2 regions of the Streptomyces sp. C11-1 genome follow, and region 1 is predicted to be linked to the other one. Evidence: predicted binding sites of a transcription regulator. Region 1 holds the regulator's gene; the other holds the start of a gene.

The links. The regulator HspR, encoded in region 1, represses chaperone genes until heat shock. The targets are predictions, from matches to a motif close to TTGAGNNNNNNNNNCTCAA.
Region 2: a site for HspR is predicted at 1,976-1,994, ahead of lon (endopeptidase La). Genes of this name have one in related genera too.

The regions. Positions count from the first base shown of each region.
Region 1 is NZ_CP134500.1:3,294,688-3,303,935, forward strand. It holds gene RI138_RS14480 (hypothetical protein) at 1-1,034, opposite strand, end outside; gene RI138_RS14485 (flavoprotein) at 1,037-1,615, opposite strand; gene lxmA (lexapeptide family class V lantibiotic) at 1,711-1,926, opposite strand; gene RI138_RS14495 (ABC transporter ATP-binding protein) at 2,120-3,916, shown strand; gene RI138_RS14500 (hypothetical protein) at 4,036-4,569, shown strand; gene RI138_RS14505 (helix-turn-helix domain-containing protein) at 4,706-5,044, opposite strand; gene RI138_RS14510 (helix-turn-helix transcriptional regulator) at 5,215-6,207, shown strand; gene RI138_RS14515 (hypothetical protein) at 6,226-6,480, opposite strand; gene RI138_RS14520 (hypothetical protein) at 6,459-6,791, opposite strand; gene RI138_RS14525 (heat shock protein transcriptional repressor HspR) at 7,033-7,485, opposite strand; gene dnaJ (molecular chaperone DnaJ) at 7,487-8,677, opposite strand; gene grpE (nucleotide exchange factor GrpE) at 8,774-9,248, opposite strand, start outside.
Region 2 is NZ_CP134500.1:5,251,677-5,260,924, reverse strand. It holds gene lon (endopeptidase La) at 1-1,953, opposite strand, end outside; gene RI138_RS23485 (nucleotidyltransferase domain-containing protein) at 2,110-2,940, shown strand; gene RI138_RS23480 (spermidine synthase) at 3,062-3,784, shown strand; gene RI138_RS23475 (response regulator transcription factor) at 4,019-4,756, shown strand; gene RI138_RS23470 (HAMP domain-containing sensor histidine kinase) at 4,753-5,829, shown strand; gene RI138_RS23465 (multifunctional oxoglutarate decarboxylase/oxoglutarate dehydrogenase thiamine pyrophosphate-binding subunit/dihydrolipoyllysine-residue succinyltransferase subunit) at 6,112-9,248, shown strand, end outside.

The DNA.
Region 1 (9,248 bases):
CGGCCCTCCTCATCGATCAACTCGGCAGTGAAGGCGAGGTAGTCGAGCAATTCGTCGCTCCACTCGCAGTACGTGGCGAAGTCCTGCATGTGCGTGACGACGCGGAGCACGGCGCAGCGCCCGACGGCATCCGGGTCGTACACCGGCCCCCAGAGCCGGTGGCCGTCACCGTCACCGCCGTTGTCACCGTCGCCGTCGTCGCCGTCCTCGTCGTACGCGCCGAGGAACACCCGCTGGAGGACGGCCGCGGACGGCAGCCCCGCGCTCTCCCCCGCCGTCCGGTAGAGCGGTGACGACCAGGCCAGCTCGACGAGGTCGCCCAGCATCCAGCCCAGGTCCAACTCCCGGCGGCCCACGCCCAGGTCCTCGCCGGTCAGCAGCGCCACCCTGCCCCGGCTCCGGGGCGGTACGAGCGAACCGGCCGACGCCCAGCCGTGCAGCGGTACGGCAGAGGCTCCGGGGCCCGCGGGGCGTACGGCGTCGTCCGCCCAGTCGAGCAGCCGCTCCGTACGGTCGCCGCCCCAGACCTCCAGCGCACACCGGCGCAGCCGGGCAGCCGCCGGGGCGAGCGTCCCGGTCCCGGCCGCCCACTCCCGCAGCCGCCGCACTCCCGGTGGAGGGAGCGGCTCCGGGTCCGGGGGCAGGGGGACCCCGTGCAGGGCCCGGAGGGCGCGTGCGGCGGCGGCGAGGGAGTGGGCGACGAGCCGCCCGGCCTGCGGGCGGGGGTCCCGCAGCCAGGCGGCGGCCGATGCGGACCCGGCGGCCCGGTGGAGCAGACCGTCTCCGTACGGCGTCCCGGTGGACAACAGCGCGGCCCCCGTGGCGGGTTCCAGGTCGGGGACGAGGCGCAGCAGCCGACCGGGCGCGCGGAGCGGGCCGACACGACGAGGGCCGGGCCCGTGCCACCACAGGAAGTCACCGGCACCAAGGGTGTCACTGGCGCCGGTGCCGGGGGCCCGGTGCACCCGGGTGACCTGAAGGCCGGTGCCGTACTCGGCCACCAGAACGGCCTTACCGGCAAGGGGATGTGCCACGCTCACAGCGCACCCTCCTTCCGGCGCGCGACGCACAGGTCGTACAGCTCGTTCAGCGGCGCGGAGCCACCGTCCTCCACCTCTCCGGTACTCGCGCTCCGCGCGGGGATCGTCGGGGCGAGCACCACACCGGGGCGCTCGCGCAGGGCGGCCAGGTGCCCCTGGACGACCGGGCTCCCGAGCGCACCGGGCGGCAGCGACGGGGCGACGCCGACCAGGGCGCGGGTGGTGTGCAGGGCGACCATGAGCGGGGTGTCGGCGACGCCGAGGGCGAATCGGCCGACGAAATTCAGAGTGGCGGGATGGACGAGAATCAGATCCGCCCATTCCGCGAGGCTCACATGGGGTACGTCGACGCCGGAAAAAGCGTTCCAGTCGTCGATGAATACTTCTTTCCCGGAGAGTACGGCCACCGCGTCCGGTGACACGAATCGGCATGCGGAGCGGGTCAGCGCGACCCGTTTCTCCGTATCGGGAAAGGAGTTCCCGAGCCAGTTGATCCAGAACGGCAGGAAGGCGACGCCGAGGGCCCCCGTCCCCACGACGAGGATGCGCTCGAAGTCCCGTTGCTGTTCCTCCACGACGCCTCCTGTGCGCGTTGGGGGCCGGGGTCCGGCCGGAGCGTGCCCATGGCACGTCCGGCCGGACCCCGCGGCTCACAGCGAAGAGAGCCTGGTCAGCACTTGTTCTCGACGGTCTTCGCGGCGAGCGAGCCGAGAGCGGCGGCGCACTGCTGCGAGGAACGCGCGCTGATGATCGTGGCGCGGATGGCCCACGGGATGGTGGGGCTGAACGCCGGCGCGGCCTCCTTGCCGTCGTGCAGGCCGAGCTCCTCGGCGGAGGTGTAGGCGGTGTAGCCGTCGAACAGGTCCTTCTCGGTGACGTTCTGCATGAGAGTTGCCTCCATAGGCGAAAGGGGATTTACGCCCGGTATTCCCGGCCATCTCGGTGATGCCCGGCTTCCCGGTGTCCGTTGCGGACAGAAAGAATGTTGACCCACACGGTGAGGCCCGCACCATTGGCTCTTACGGCATTGCCGCAAACGACAGTTCCCCGCACAGGTAGAAGGGGATAGAACTACGGGTGTGAACACACCTGACGCAGAACAGTCTCCGGCGGAGCGGCCCGCGCTGCGGGCACTGCTCTCGTACGCGCGTCCGCACCGCGGCATCCTCCTCACCGTGCTGGCCCTGACCCTGATGGGCAGCGCCGCCGGTCTGGCCCAGCCGCTGGTCATCCAGTCGGTGCTGGCGAAGCTCATGACGGGCGGAGGGCTGCGGGAGGACATCCTCCTGCTCTTCGGCCTGCTGCTCGCCTCCATCGGGCTGACCTGGCTACAGGCCTGGCTCAGCGAGCGGACCGCCGAACGCGTCGTGCTCCAGGTCCGCCGCGGCCTGATCGCGCGCCTCATACGCCTGCGCACGGCCGAGTTGGACCGTACCGAGCCGGGCGGACTGACCACGCGCGTCACCTCCGACAGCACGCTCGTGCAGCACGCGGCGACGGGCGGTCTCATCCAGCTCGTCGACGGGTCGATCCACCTGCTGGCCACGATCGTGCTGATGGGCATCGTCAGCCTGCCGCTGCTCGGCATCACCTCCGCCGTGCTGGTGGTCGTCGGCATCGCGATGGGCGTCGTCATGCCCCGTATCAAGCGGGTCACCACCGAGGCACAGACCTCCGTCGGCGAGATCGGCGCGGCACTCGACCGCTCGCTCGGCGCGGCCCGCACCGTGAAGGCCAACGGCGGCGAGGCGAAGGAGACCGAGCGGGCGACCCAGGCCGCCGAACGCGCCTACCGGGCGGGCCTCAAGGGCGCCCGCTACCACGCGCTGATCGCCGTACTGGCCGGGCTGATCGTCCAGGCGTCGTTCCTCGCCGTCATCGGCTTCGGCGGTGCGCTGGTCGCCATGGGCACCCTCGAACTGGCCGCGCTGATCGGCTTCCTGCTCTACCTGTTCAACCTGGGCGGCCCGGTCCTCTCCCTGGTCGGCGGCACCACCGCCCTCCAGCAGGGGCTCGGCGCCCTGGCCCGGATCGAGGAGGTGCGGTCCATGGCGGCGGAGGACGACGTGGACGGTACGCCGTCGGCGCCCTCCGGCCCGCCGCCCCGCGTCACGGTCGACGGGCTGACCTTCGCCTACGAGGGGCGTACGCCCGTCCTGAACGGCACGGGCTTCGTCGCACCGGCGGGGAAGGTCACCGCGATCGTCGGCCCGTCCGGCTCCGGCAAGACCACGGTGTTCAGCCTGATCCAGCGGTTCTACGACACCGACGACGGCCGCATCCTCCTTGACGACACCGACATCCGCTCACTCGGCCGGGCCGAACTCCGCCGCCGGATCGCATACGTCGAGCAGGATTCCCCGATGCTGGCGGGCACGCTCCGGGAGAACCTCCTCTACTCCGCACCGGACGCGAGCGACGAAGCCGTCGCCGACGTGCTCCGCCGGACCCTGCTCGACGGCTTCGTCGCCTCGCTCCCGGACGGGCTCGACACGGCGGTCGGCGCCCGCGGCCTCGCCCTCTCCGGCGGAGAACGCCAACGCCTCGCCATCGCGAGGGCGTTGCTGCGCCGCCCGCAGGTCCTGCTCCTCGACGAGGTCACCGCGCACCTCGACGGGCTCAGCGAGACCGCCCTGCGCAGAACGGTGGAGGAGGCCGCACGGGACTGCACGGTGCTGCTCATCGCCCATCGGCTCTCGACGGTCACCACGGCGGACCGGCTGGTGCTGTTCGAGAACGGCCGGGTCAGCGACTACGGACGGCACGAGGAGCTGCTGGAGCGGAGCGCCCTCTACCAGGACCTCACCGCGACGCAGTTGACCACGGCCCCGGCGGTCGCCACGGCAGCCCCGGAGACTGCTGCGACGATGCGCTGAACTGCGCCGGAGCACCGCCGCGCCTGCGAGAATTCCCGTACGCCAGTCCCGTACGTCACTGACGCCCTGCGAACACCCCCCTCAGCACGATCGCACGACCGAAGGATTCAAGGATCCAGATGACCGACACCACCCCCCTCCCCCTGCCCGCCTCGACCGAGGACGACCACTACGGGGAGATCTCCGTCGAACTTCTCGGCGAACAGCGGGAGAAGCTCGTCGTCAGCGGCGAGCGGATTCCCACCATCACCATCGTCCGCGCCCCCGAGGCGGAGGTCGACGACCACATCGTCATCGGCACCCGCGACCCCCGGCACCTCACGATCACGGTGGATGGCGAGGCCGCGACGATCAAGCCCGGCAAGGGGAAGCTCCGGCGGCAGACGTACCGGGTCGACGTCCGTCACGCGGGCATCCACTACCGGCTCGTCCCGAACTCGATCCCGTTCAGCCGGCTGACCCGCGACGGCAAGCACCTCGGGGACTTCTCCTCGGACGGAGACCGCCGGGTGATAGCCGAGTGGCAGGAGGACGCCGGCACCCCCGAACCCCTCGACGCGGCCATCGGCTACGCGCTGTCGGCGGCGTTCGGCACCGGCGGTCAGCCGATGTGGATGATGGCGGTGGACGCGATCAGCGCGGCCCTGCCGTAGGGGCGGGCCCGTGAACGACCGAAGTCCCCTGCCGGAAGCAAGACTTCCGGCAGGGGACTTCGGCTTGCGCGCCTCGACGTGCGCACATGTCGCGGCGTCAGGTCGTGGCGTCAGGTCGTGGCGTCAGGTCGTGGCGTCAGGTCACGGACGCAGCCCTCCTGATGTCCTCGGCATGCAGGTACGACACGATCGCGGCCTCGAACCGCGACTTCAGGTTCAGCTTGCGCACGATGCTCGACGTGTGGGCCCGAACCGTACGTTCCGTGATGCCGAGTCTCCGGGCCAGCCAGCGGTTCTGCTCGCCGCTCGCCAGCAGTACGAGCACTTCCAGCTCGCGTTCGGTGAGCGCGGCGAAGTCCATCACCTGCCGCCCACCGGCCATCGCCCGCCCATCGGCAGCCATCCGCCCGCCGGCAGTCATCCGTTCGTCGACCGTCATCCGTTCGTCAGCCATCGCCGTCACAGCAGTCTCCATCCTTTGATCGTCCACTGTCCCCCGTCCCGCGCCCGCCACCCGGCCGGCAGGGACTACCTGCTGCTTTACCTTTGCATTACCCTCTCCCTCATCAGTTCGACGGTTGCGCGGCATTTGACCGATGCGGCAGCACCGTCGGTTGTCGTGCGGCACGCGGGGGAGCGGCAGCAGTGAACGACGGAAGCCTGTCCATACTCGGCCTCAACACCACGGAGGAACGCGCCTACCGGCACTTCCTGCGCAATCCGGGCACCAGCACCGAGGACATCGGCGTCCTCCTCCACAGCCCGCGCGAAGAGGTGGAGAAGGCCCTCGCCCGGCTGGCCGAGCTGGGCCTGCTGCGGACCGACGGGCACGGCGGTGTCTCGGCGGCCGATCCGGAGACCGCGGTCGAGCGCCTCACGGAGATACGGCTGCGCGAGCTGCACGAACAGCTCCACCAGGTCACCAGGTCCCGGCATCTGGTCGCCGAGCTGACCGCCGAGCAGCAGGCCCGGCCCCTCGCCACGCAGGGCGTGGAGCGGCTCGAAGTGCTCCGCCAGATCCGCGACCGGATCGATGACCTGGCCTTCTTCGCCCGCCAGGAGATCCTTTCCGTCGAGCCGTACACAGCACTCACCCCCGAGAACATCGCGCACGCCCGCCCGTTGGACACCCGGTGTCTACGCCGGGGCGTGCAGATCCGCAGCGTGGTGCTGCGGGAAGCACTCGACCACCCGCCCACCGTGGCCTACCTCCGCGAACTCACCGCGCAGGGCGCGTCGATCCGGGCCGCGGACAAGCTGTCCGAGCGGATCCTCGTGTACGACCGCCGTACGGCCCTGGTGCCCGTCGATCCCTCGGACACCTCGCGCGGCGCGCTGGTCACCCAGCAGGCCGGGCTGGTCTCCAACATCCTGGCCCTGTTCGAGAAGATCTGGACCGAGTCCACTGACCTCTCCGCCCTGATCGACACCCACCCCGCGCCCTCGGGCGTGCTGTCCGAGATGGAGCAGCGCGTCATGGAGGAGATGTGCCGGGTCGCCAAGGACGAGACGGGCGCACGGAACCTGGACATCTCGGTACGGACGTACCGCCGCCATGTCGCCGACGTGCTCCGCATCCTGGACGCGACCAGCCGCCCGCACGCTGCCCTGCTGGCCCGCGAGAAGGGCTGGATCTGAGACGGGAGAGGCAAGGCCCTACCCGCTCCCCTCCAGCACCCACCCCTCCAGGGCCCGGTCCCGCAGTGCCTCGGCGCACCGCTCCCGCGCGTCCCGCACGCCGCCGCGCACCAGGACGGTGATCCGGTCCTCCTCGATGCGCTGGCCGCAGTCCCAGTGCGCGGGCAGCATCCCGATGAGCCGGAGCACCGCGGTGCCGGCGGGCGCGGCGTCGGTGGAGACACGGACCGCCGTGATCTCCACCGGGTCCTCTACTGCCAGCCGTTGACGCACTTCACCTTGCCCATGAACGGTCCGACCGGCTTCGGCAGCGGTGCGCCGCAGAGCACTCGGGAGACCGCCGAGGTGACCCTCGACACCACGTCCGACACCGCCTCCGAAGCCGTACCGACCCCAGCACCGGCACCGGCACCGGCACTGCCCCCGGCCCCGGCCCCGGTCAACAGCGGCGCGGCGGTCCCGGACGCGGCGACCGTCCCGGCTCCGGCGCTCGCGTGGGCCGGTGCGGCGGCCGCTCCGACGACCAGCGCCAGGAGCAGTCCTCCCGCACCGACCATCCTCCCGGTGAACGCGTAGACACCCATCTCTTCCTCCCCGTACTCACTGCGTCATGTGTCTCGCCGGCTTCGTCCGCCGACGTATGTCAGCTTGCCAGCGGGGCGGGCCGGACCAGGCGGCGATCACTGTCAACTTGCTGCATGCGCCCCGGCCACTTGGTGCCAGCCGTGCGACGCCGCGGACATACGACGACGGCCGGGCCGGGAGAACATCTGGTGTTCTCCCGGCCCGGCCGTCGTCGTATGTACCCCCCGGTGCCCCGCCGCCCTACTCCGCGGACCGCTTCGGCTTGGGCCGCCAGACCACCAGCGCGCTGGTCTGCTGCACGTCCTGGTACGGCACCAGATCGCGGCGGTACGAGGCGTGCACCTGGGCCTCACGCTGCTGCATGGCGACCGCCGCGCCGTCCACCGCCGCCGAGAGCTCGGCGACGCGCTGCTGGAGCGCGGCCACCTGGTTCTCCAGCTCGATGATCCGCTTGATACCCGCGAGGTTGATGCCCTCGTCCTGCGACAGCTGCTGCACCGTGCGCAGCAGCTCGATGTCACGGGCCGAGTATCGCCGACCGCGCCCGGCCGTACGGTCCGGGGAGACCAGGCCGAGGCGGTCGTACTGTCGCAGTGTCTGCGGGTGCAGGCCCGAGAGCTGGGCCGCCACCGAGATCACGTACACCGGCGATTCATCGGTCAGCTGGTACGGATTGCGTCGACGGCCGTCCATCTCAAGCTCCCTTCGCGGCCTGGAACAGTTCCGCCCGCGGGTCCTCGTCCGCGGTCGCCTTCCGGTAGGCCTCCAGCGCGTCCCTGGCCTCCTGGCCGAGGGAGGTGGGGACCGCGACCTCCACGGTGACCAGGAGGTCGCCGCGGGTGCCGTCCTTGCGCACCGCGCCCTTGCCCCGGGCGCGCATCGTACGCCCGTTGGGGGTGCCCGGGGGAAGCTTCAGGGTGACCGGGGGGCCGCCGAGGGTGGGGACCTTGACCTCGCCGCCGAGCGTCGCCTCCGGATACGTGACGGGCACGGTGACCGTGAGATTGTCGCCCTTGCGGCCGAAGACCGGGTGGGCGCCGACGTGCACGACGACGTACAGGTCGCCCGCCGGACCGCCGCGCTCGCCCGGGCCGCCCTTGCCGCGCAGCCTGATCCGCTGGCCGTCGGAGACGCCCGCCGGAATCCTGACCTGCATGGTCCGGGCCGACTTCGCCCGGCCGCTGCCCTTGCAGACCTCGCAGGGGTCCTGGGCGATGAGGCCCCGGCCCTTGCAGTCCACACAGGGGTCGGTGAGCGAGAAACCGCCGCCGCTGCCGCGCGAGACCTGGCCGGTGCCGACGCAGGTCGGGCAGACCCTGGGGGTGCCGTTCTTGTCACCGGTGCCGGAACACGCCTTGCAGGGCGCCTGGCTGGACATCCGCAGCGGGACTGTGGCCCCGTCGACCGCCTCGGTGAAGCTGAGCGTCACCTCGGACTCGACGTCCTGGCCGCGCCGCGGTTGGACACGGCTGCCCGTGCCGCCGCGGTTGAACAGCCCGCCGAAGACGTCTCCGAGACCGCCCCCGCCGCCGAAGCCGCCGCCCGCGCCGCCCTGTCCGCCGCCCGGTGCGCCCCCGCCGAAGAGGTCGCCCAGGTCGAAGTTGAAGTTGCCGCCGGCACCACCGGGACCGGCGCGGAAGCCACCGTTGCCGAAGAGGGCGCGCGCCTCGTCGTACTCCTTGCGCCGCTTGGCGTCGCCGAGGACGTCGTTCGCCTCGGAGATCTCCTTGAAGCGCTCCTCCGCCTTGGCGTCACCCTTGTTGGCGTCGGGGTGGTTCTCCCGGGCGAGCTTGCGGTACGCCTTCTTGATCTCGGCGTCGGTGGCGTCCTTGGGGACGCCGAGGACCTTGTAGTAGTCCTTCTCGACGAAGTCCTTCGTGCTCATCGACGTCCCTCCTTCCGGACGATCGGCCGAGCGGTCGGCCCGTGGGCCGACCGCCGGGCCGGTCGGTGTGCACCCTGGTGGTCAGACGCGTTGCCGTCAGACCTCCTCGGTGCCACCGCTCTCCTCGTCGTCTGTCTTCTCTTCCTTGGCCGCGGCGGGCGTGGCGCCCGGCTGCGGCTCGGCGACGGCCACCCGCGCGGGGCGGATGGTGCGCTCGCCGATGCGATACCCCGGCTGAAGGATCGCCACGCAGGTCGTCTCGGTGACGTCCGGCGCGTAGCTGTGCATCAGAGCCTCGTGGATCGTCGGGTCGAAGGGCTCGCCCTCCTTGCCGAACTGCTGGAGGCCCAGCTTCGCGACGACCGTCTCCAGCGATTCGGCGACCGACTTGAAGCCGCCGAGCAGCTCGCCGTGCTCCCGTGCGCGGCCGACGTCGTCGAGCACGGGGAGGAGCTCGGACAGGAGGTTCGCGACGGCGATCTCCTTGACCGTGACCCGGTCCCGCTCCACACGACGGCGGTAGTTCTGGTACTCGGCCTGGAGCCGCTGGAGGTCCGCGGTGCGCTCGCCG
Region 2 (9,248 bases), 2.0 Mb from region 1:
GCCGAGCTGACCGGTCAGGGTCAGTCCGGAGGCCCCGGTCTCCGGGTCGGCGAGCGACGCCTCGACGAAGAGGACGTCACCGCCCGCCCCGGTCACCGCGAGCCCGGTGGCCACGCCCGGCACGGCGGTGCGGCGCTCGGCCGGGTCCTGAGCGGACTCGGGTACATGGTGCGGACGCCCGATCAGACCGCGCAGGTCCGCGTCGGTCACCGTGAACGGCAGGTCCCGGTCGCCCAGTTCGTGCTGGGCCGCGACCTTGCGGAGCAGCCGGGCGACGGCCCGCTCCAGATTCCGTACGCCCGCCTCGCGGGTGTACTCGCCCGCCAGCTTGCGCAGCGCCGACTCCTCCAGGGCGACCTCGTCCTTCTCCAGGCCGGCCCGCTCCAGCTGGCGCGGGAGGAGGTGGTCCCGGGCGATGACGACCTTCTCGTCCTCGGTGTAGCCGTCGAGCCTGACCAGTTCCATGCGGTCGAGCAGGGCTTCCGGGATGGCTTCGAGCACGTTGGCGGTGGCGAGGAAGACGACGTCGCTGAGGTCGAGCTCGACCTCCAGGTAGTGGTCGCGGAAGGTGTGGTTCTGCGCGGGGTCCAGGACTTCGAGGAGGGCGGCGGCCGGGTCGCCCCGGAAGTCGGAACCGACCTTGTCGATCTCGTCGAGCAGGACGACCGGGTTCATCGAACCGGCCTCCTTGATCGCCCGCACGATACGTCCGGGGAGCGCGCCCACGTACGTACGCCGGTGGCCGCGGATCTCCGCCTCGTCCCGGACACCGCCGAGTGCGACGCGGACGAACGTGCGGCCCATGGCGTGCGCGACGGACTCACCGAGCGAGGTCTTGCCGACACCGGGCGGGCCGACGAGGGCCAGTACCGCGCCGCCGCGGCGACCGCCCACCACGCCCAGCCCCCGGTCGGCACGCCGCTTGCGCACCGCGAGGTACTCGGTGATGCGCTCCTTCACATCCGCGAGACCGGCGTGCTCGGCGTCCAGGACCGCCTGGGCGCCGCGGATGTCGTAGGCGTCCTCGGTTCGCTCGTTCCACGGCAGTTCGAGGACGGTGTCCAGCCAGGTGCGGATCCAGGAGCCCTCGGGCGACTGGTCGCTGGCCCGCTCCAGCTTCTCGACCTCCTTGAGCGCCGCCGTCCGGACGTGCTCGGGCAGCTCGGCGGCCTCGACGCGGGCCCGGTAGTCGTCGGACTCGTCCTCCGGGTCGCCGTTGAGCTCGGAGAGTTCCTTGCGTACGGCTTCCAGCTGGCGGCGCAGCAGGAACTCGCGCTGCTGCTTGTCGACGCCCTCCTGGACGTCCTTGGCGATGGACTCGGCGACATCCTGCTCGGCGAGGTGTTCGCTCAGCCACTGGACGGCGAGCTTCAGCCGGGCGACCGGGTCCACGGTCTCCAGGAGCTGGACCTTCTGCGCGGTGGAGAGGAACGGCGAGTATCCGGAGTTGTCGGCGAGCGCGGAGAGGTCCTCGATCTGCTGGACCCGGTCCACGACCTGCCAGGCGCCGCGCTTCTTCAGCCAGCTGGTGGCGAGCGCTTTGTACTCCTTGACCAGCTCGGCCGCCGATCCGGGCAGGGGGTCGGGCACGACGACGTCGATCACGGTCCCCTCCACCCAGAGCGCCCGCCCCGGACCACTGGTCCCGGCCCCGATCCGGACGCGGTCACGGGCCCGGATGAGCGCACCCGGGTCGCCGTCCGAGAGGCGCCCGACCTGCTCGACGGTGCCGAGGACACCGGTCCCCGTGTACGTCCCGTCGATCCGCGGGACCAGCAGCACCTCGGGCTTGCCGCCGTCGGGACGGGCGGCGGCCTGCGCGGCCTCGACGGCGGCGCGCACCTCGGTGTCGGACAGGTCCAGCGGCACCACCATGCCGGGCAGGACGACCTCGTCGTCGAGCGGCAGCACGGGCAGGTCGATCGGTGTGAACGCCTTGGACTCGCTAGTCATGATCTCCCCTTCGGCAGGCAAGTTGAGCTATGTGGACTCAATGCTCATGAGCCGTTGAATGTTCCCCGGGGCCTGTTCGCTCTCAGCGATCACGCGCCGAGGGGGCGGGGCCGGGGGCGGAGGCCGCCGCTCGGGCCTTTCCGGCACAGTGCTCGCATGAACGGAAAAGGTCTCGCCGAGGACGGCACGATCGCCCGCGAAGGAAGCCTCGACCGCGTCCCGGAGACGTTCGCGCCGGTGGTTGCGGATGCCCGTTCCCGTATCGCCGAGGCGTTCGGGAGCGAGCGGCTGCACAGTGCCTACCTGTACGGGAGCGTTCCGCGCGGGTCGGCTGTTCCCGGGCGCTCGGACCTCGATCTGCTGCTGGCACTGCGCGGGGAGCCGACGGACGCGGACCGCGGCGACGCCGTCGGCGTCGCCGCCGCGCTCGATACCGACCACCCGGCCATCGACACGGCGGGCATCCTGATGGTCCGTGCGCGTACCGCACTCAGCGAGCTGGAACGGCACGACCTCGGCTTCTTCGTCGCCTGCCTGTGCACCCCGCTGCTCGGGCCCGACCTCGCCTCCGTCCTGCCCCGCTACCGCCCCACCTCGCTGCTCGCCCGCGAGACCAACGGCGATCTCGCGCTCGCGCTGCCGCGCTGGCGGGCGTCGGCGACGGCGACGGCGACGGCGACGGCGGAGGACCTGGCCGACGCCGACCGGACGCGGCTCTGCCGACGCGTGGCCCGGCGCCTCGTCCGTACCGGCTTCACGCTGGTCATGCCCCGCTGGGGCGGCTGGACGAGCGACCTGGAGGAGTCCGCCGAGGTGTTCGGCCGCTACTACCCGGGGCGCGCGGCCCGGATGCGTACCGCCGCCGCGGCCGCGGCCCGTACCGCTTCCCCCGACCCGGGCCTGCTCCGCCTGTTCCTCGACGACCTGGGGCCCTGGCTGGCGGCCGAGTACACGGCGGTGCACGGGAAGAAGGCGCCTCGGCCGTGAACCGGACGCACCCAGGGCGGGGGCGGTGGCGGGCGGCCGCAAAGCTTTGGCGTTCCGCGCGGCCCGCAGGACAGGATGGACGGGCACCGACTGCCACGACCGGAGACCGGAGAGCCACGACATGTCCGCGACGTCCGCGATGACCGCCCCCGATGAATCGATGCCGACGCGTTCCGCCGACACCCCCGTCACCCTCGACCGCCGCGACGGGCCGTTCGGCGAGGTCGTTCTGCGGGAGCGCGGGGAGCACTACGAGATCATCGCCAACGGCTGTTTCCTGATGGACACCTCCGACGGACGCTCCGAGCGGCTGCTGATCGATGCCGCGCTGGATGCCCTGCCCGCCGGGCGGACCGGCCCCTCCGTGCTGATCGGCGGGCTGGGCGTGGGCTTCTCGCTGGTGCGTGCCGCCGAGGAGGGGCGCTGGGGGCGGATCGTGGTCGCGGAGCGGGAGCAGGCGATCATCGGCTGGCACCGGGACGGGCCGCTGGCACGGATCTCCGGGGCCGCGCTCGCCGATCCCCGGGCCTCGATCCTGCACACGGACCTGGTGGCCCATCTCCGTACAACCACGGAGCGTTACGACGCCCTGTGTCTGGATATCGACAACGGGCCCGACTGGACCGTCACGGAGGACAACGGGAGCCTCTACTCCCCCACGGGACTCGCCCACTGCCACGACCGGCTGACCCCGGGCGGCGTGCTCGCCATCTGGTCCGCGCAGCCGTCCCCGGCCTTCGAACAAGCGTTGCGGAATGCCGGGTTCAGTGGGGTTGGGGCCGAAGAAGTGGCCGTTGCCCGAGGTGTGCCCGACGTGGTCCATCTCGCATCGAAGGGTCTCTGAAGCCCCGACCCGGTATGCGCGGCACGGCACTGGCACGGGTCATCCGGCACAAGCCCGACGATCCGGCCACGCGCCCGGCCCGAACGCGTACCGGCGGGGCAACACCCTGCGTAGCCGGGAGCCCTCCGCTGCCTTTACGCTGCTGACCGGCACACGGGTTCACCCACGAAATCCACGAGCGAAGAACGTGCCTCCGGGGGGATGCCTCCCGCGAGAACGGGCAGGGGCGGGGCGATGGAACAGACACACACCACCCACAACGGCGTCGCGGCCACCCCGGGGGCTCAGCGCCGGGTGCTGGTGGTCGAGGACGACCCCACGATCGTCGACGCCGTTTCCGCCCGGCTGCGGGCGGAGGGCTTTCTGGTCCAGACCGCGCTGGACGGCCCCGCGGCCGTGGACGCGGCCGAGGCCTGGCAGCCGGATCTGATGGTGCTCGACATCATGCTTCCCGGCTTCGACGGCCTGGAGGTCTGCCGCCGGGTGCAGGCCCAGCGCCCGGTGCCGGTGCTGATGCTCACCGCGCGCGACGACGAGACGGACATGCTCGTCGGGCTCGGCGTCGGTGCCGACGACTACATGACCAAGCCGTTCTCCATGCGGGAGCTGGCCGCCCGGGTGCATGTGCTGCTGCGGCGAGTGGAACGGGCCGCACTGGCCGCCGTCACCCCGCGCAGCGGGATACTGCGTCTGGGTGAGCTGGAGATCGACCACGCGCAGCGCCGGGTCCGGGTGCGCGCCGAGGACGTCCACCTCACGCCGACCGAGTTCGACCTGCTGGTCTGCCTGGCCAACACCCCGCGGGCGGTGCTCTCCCGGGAGCAGCTGCTGGCCGAGGTGTGGGACTGGGCGGACGCCTCTGGCACCCGCACGGTCGACAGCCACATCAAGGCGCTGCGCCGGAAGATCGGCGCGGAGCGCATCCGTACCGTGCACGGTGTGGGCTACGCCCTGGAGACTCCGGCGCCATGACCTGGCCAGGGCCCGGGATGCGGCCCTTCTCGATCAAGGCCAAGCTGGGCACGCTCGTCGTGGTCTCGGTGTTCATCACCACCGGACTGCTGATCGTCGCCCTGCGGACCCGGACCGAGTTCCAGTTCATCACCGTGTTCTCGGTGATCGCGACACTGCTGATCACCCAGTTCGTGGCGCACGGTCTGACCGCGCCGCTGGACGAGATGCGCGCGGTGGCCCGGTCCATCTCGCACGGCGACTACACCCGCCGGGTGAGCGGCGCCGGGCGGCGGGACGAGCTGGGCGACCTGGCCCAGACGATCAACCGCATGGCGGACGATCTGGAGGCGGAGGACCGGCACCGCAAGGAGCTGGTCGCCAATGTCTCGCACGAGCTGCGCACCCCCATCGCGGCGCTGAGAGCGGTGCTGGAGAACGTGGTGGACGGGGTGTCCGCCGCCGATCCCGAGACGATGTGCACGGCGCTGAAGCAGACCGAGCGGCTCGGTCGGCTGGTGGAGACACTGCTGGATCTGTCGCGCCTGGACAACGGGGTCGTCGCACTGAAGGCACGCCGGTTCGAGGTGTGGCCGTATCTCTCGGGCGTACTGAAAGAGGCCAATCTCGCCGCCTCCCACCGACGCCTGCCGTCGGGTTCGGGCAATCACTCCCGTACGGACGTCCATCTGCACCTGGACGTCTCGCCGCCGGAGCTCACCGCGCACGCGGACACCGAGCGACTGCACCAGGTGGTCGCCAACCTCATCGACAACGCGGTCAAGCACAGCCCGCCGCACGGCCGGGTCACGGTGCTGGCGCGCCGCGGGGCGTATCCCGAGTCTCTGGAGCTGGAGGTCGTCGACGAGGGCCCCGGCATCCCGGAGACGGAGCGCCACCGGGTGTTCGAGCGCTTCAACCGGGGCCAGGTGCCGTCCCCGCACGGGCCGGGCAGCGACGGCGGTACGGGGCTGGGGCTCGCGATCGCCCGCTGGGCAGTGGATCTGCACGGCGGACGGATCGGGGTGGCCGAATCCGTTCGTGGCTGCCGCATCCAGGTCACCCTTCCGGGAATCCCCGAGCAGCGCAGTTGACGATGACGTTGACATAGGGTCGAACCGGAAGGGCACGTTCATACGTGCCATGCCAGTAGGGGATCTCCAGGGGATACGGTCGGACGGCCGTATCCACGGTCCTGCGTACCCGGAGTGCAGTGGAACCTCGCTTGTTTCCCGCCATTTCCTGCGCCGAAACCCGTCTTCCGATGTGATGTGCACGACGAAGCACCGGCCCGGCCTGCAAGGAACGGTCAGGGGGGCGTAGCCTTGATTTCCGCTGTCCATCACCTTGTGAAGCGGAAGAGGGCGGTTGCCGCCGTGTCGTCTCAGTCCCCCAGTAACTCAAGCGTCTCGACCGACCAAGCCAGCCCGGGCACCAACCCGGCCGCTGCGTTCGGCGCCAATGAATGGCTCGTCGACGAGATCTACCAGCAGTACCTCCAGGATCCCAGTTCGGTCGATCGCGCCTGGTGGGACTTCTTCGCCGACTACAAGCCGGGCACGTCCGGCACGGCGGACAAGCCCGTTCCCGGCGCCGCAGCCTCGGGGGCTGCGGTGACCGCCACCACCCCCGCGCAGGCCGCACCGGCCGCTCCCGCAGCCGCTCCGGCTCCGGCGAAGCCCGCAGCCGCTGCTCCGGCAGCCCCGGCGAAGGCGGCTCCGGCCAAGCCCGCCGAGGCCGCCCCGGCCGCGGCGAAGGCCGCCCCGGCCCCGGCCCCGGCGAAGCCCGCGGTGGCGAAGCCCGCTGCCGCGCCCGCCAAGGCCGAGGAGTCCACCGAGGCCCCGGCCGGCCCGGAGTACGTGACGCTGCGCGGCCCCTCGGCCGCCGTCGCGAAGAACATGAACGCCTCGCTGGAGCTGCCGACGGCCACGTCCGTCCGCGCGGTCCCGGTGAAGCTGCTCTTCGACAACCGCATCGTCATCAACAACCACCTCAAGCGCGCCCGTGGCGGGAAGATCTCCTTCACCCACCTCATCGGGTACGCGATGGTGCAGGCCCTCAAGGCCATGCCGTCGATGAACTACTCCTTCGCGGAGAAGGACGGCAAGCCGACCCTGGTCAAGCCGGAGCACGTCAACCTCGGTCTCGCCATCGACCTGGTGAAGCCGAACGGTGACCGCCAGCTGGTCGTCGCGGCCATCAAGAAGGCCGAGACGCTCAACTTCTTCGAGTTCTGGCAGGCGTACGAGGACATCGTCCGGCGCGCCCGCATCGGCAAGCTCGGCATGGACGACTTCACCGGCGTCACCGCCTCGCTGACCAACCCCGGCGGTATCGGCACCGTCCACTCGGTGCCCCGCCTGATGCCCGGTCAGGGCCTCATCATGGGCGTCGGCGCGATGGACTACCCGGCGGAGTTCCAGGGCACCTCTCAGGACACCCTGAACAAGCTCGGTATCTCGAAGGTCATGACGCTGACCTCGACCTACGACCACCGGGTCATCCAGGGCGCCGCCTCCGGCGAGTTCCTGCGGGTCCTGTCCCAGCTGCTGCTCGGCGAGAACGAGTTCTACGACGAGATCTTCAAGGCGCTGCGCATCCCCTACGAGCCGGTCCGCTGGCTCAAGGACATCGACGCCTCGCACGACGACGACGTCACCAAGGCCGCACGGGTCTTCGAGCTGATCCACTCCTACCGGGTCCGCGGCCACGTCATGGCCGACACCGACCCGCTGGAGTACCACCAGCGCAAGCACCCCGACCTCGACATCACCGAGCACGGCCTCACCCTGTGGGACCTGGAGCGGGACTTCGCGGTCGGCGGTTTCGCCGGCAAGACGATGATGAAGCTCCGCGACATCCTCGGCGTGCTCCGTGAGTCGTACTGCCGCACCACCGGCATCGAGTTCATGCACATCCAGGACCCGAAGCAGCGCAAGTGGCTCCAGGACCGGGTCGAGCGCCCGCGCCCCAAGCCCGAGCGCGAGGAGCAGCTGCGCATCCTGCGCCGGCTGAACGCGGCCGAGGCGTTCGAGACGTTCCTCCAGACGAAGTACGTCGGCCAGAAGCGGTTCTCGCTGGAGGGCGGCGAGTCCGTCATCCCGCTGCTCGACGCCGTCCTCGACTCCGCCGCCGAGGCCCGCCTCGACGAGGTCGTCATCGGCATGGCCCACCGCGGCCGCCTGAACGTGCTGGCGAACATCGTCGGCAAGTCGTACGCGCAGATCTTCCGGGAGTTCGAGGGCAACCTCGACCCGCGCTCGATGCACGGCTCCGGGGACGTCAAGTACCACCTGGGCGCCGAGGGCACCTTCACCGGTCTGGACGGCGAGCAGATCAAGGTCTCGCTGGCCGCCAACCCCTCGCACCTGGAGGCGGTCGACCCGGTCCTGGAGGGCATCGCCCGCGCCAAGCAGGACATCATCAACAAGGGCGGCACGGACTTCACGGTCCTGCCGGTCGCGCTCCACGGCGACGCGGCCTTCGCGGGCCAGGGCGTCGTCGCCGAGACGCTCAACATGTCGCAGCTGCGCGGCTACCGCACCGGCGGCACCGTGCACGTGGTGATCAACAACCAGGTCGGCTTCACCGCCGCCCCGGAGTCCTCGCGCTCCTCGATGTACGCCACCGACGTGGCGCGCATGATCGAGGCGCCGATCATCCACGTCAACGGCGACGACCCGGAGGCCGTGGTCCGCGTCGCGCGGCTCGCCTTCGAGTTCCGGCAGGCGTTCAACAAGGACGTCGTGATCGACCTCATCTGCTACCGCCGCCGCGGTCACAACGAGGGCGACAACCCGGAGTTCACCAACCCGCAGATGTACACCCTGATCGACAAGAAGCGCTCGGTGCGCAAGCTCTACACCGAGTCCCTCATCGGTCGCGGCGACATCACGCTGGAAGAGGCCGAGCAGGCGCTCCAGGACTTCCAGGGCCAGCTGGAGAAGGTCTTCGCGGAGGTCCGCGAGGCCACCTCGCAGCCCGCCGCCCCGCACGTACCGGAGCCGCAGGCCGCGTTCCCGGTGACGCTCGACACGGCGGTCTCCTCGGAGGTCGTCAAGCGGATCGCCGAGTCCCAGGTCAACATCCCCGAGTCGATCACCGTGCACCCCCGTCTGATGCCGCAGATGCAGCGTCGCGCGGCCTCGGTGGAGAACGGCACGATCGACTGGGGCATGGGCGAGACGCTGGCCATCGGTTCGCTGCTGATGGAGGGCACCCCGGTCCGGCTCGCCGGCCAGGACACCCGCCGTGGCACGTTCGGCCAGCGCCACGCGGTCCTGGTCGACCAGGTCACCGGCGAGGACTACACCCCGCTGCTGTACCTCTCCGAGGACCAGGCCCGCTACAACGTCTACGACTCGCTGCTCAGCGAGTACGCGGCGATGGGCTTCGAGTACGGCTACTCGCTGGCCCGTCCGGAGTCGCTGGTCATCTGGGAGGCCCAGTTCGGTGACTTCGTCAACGGCGCGCAGACCGTCGTGGACGAGTTCATCTCCTCGGCCGAGCAGAA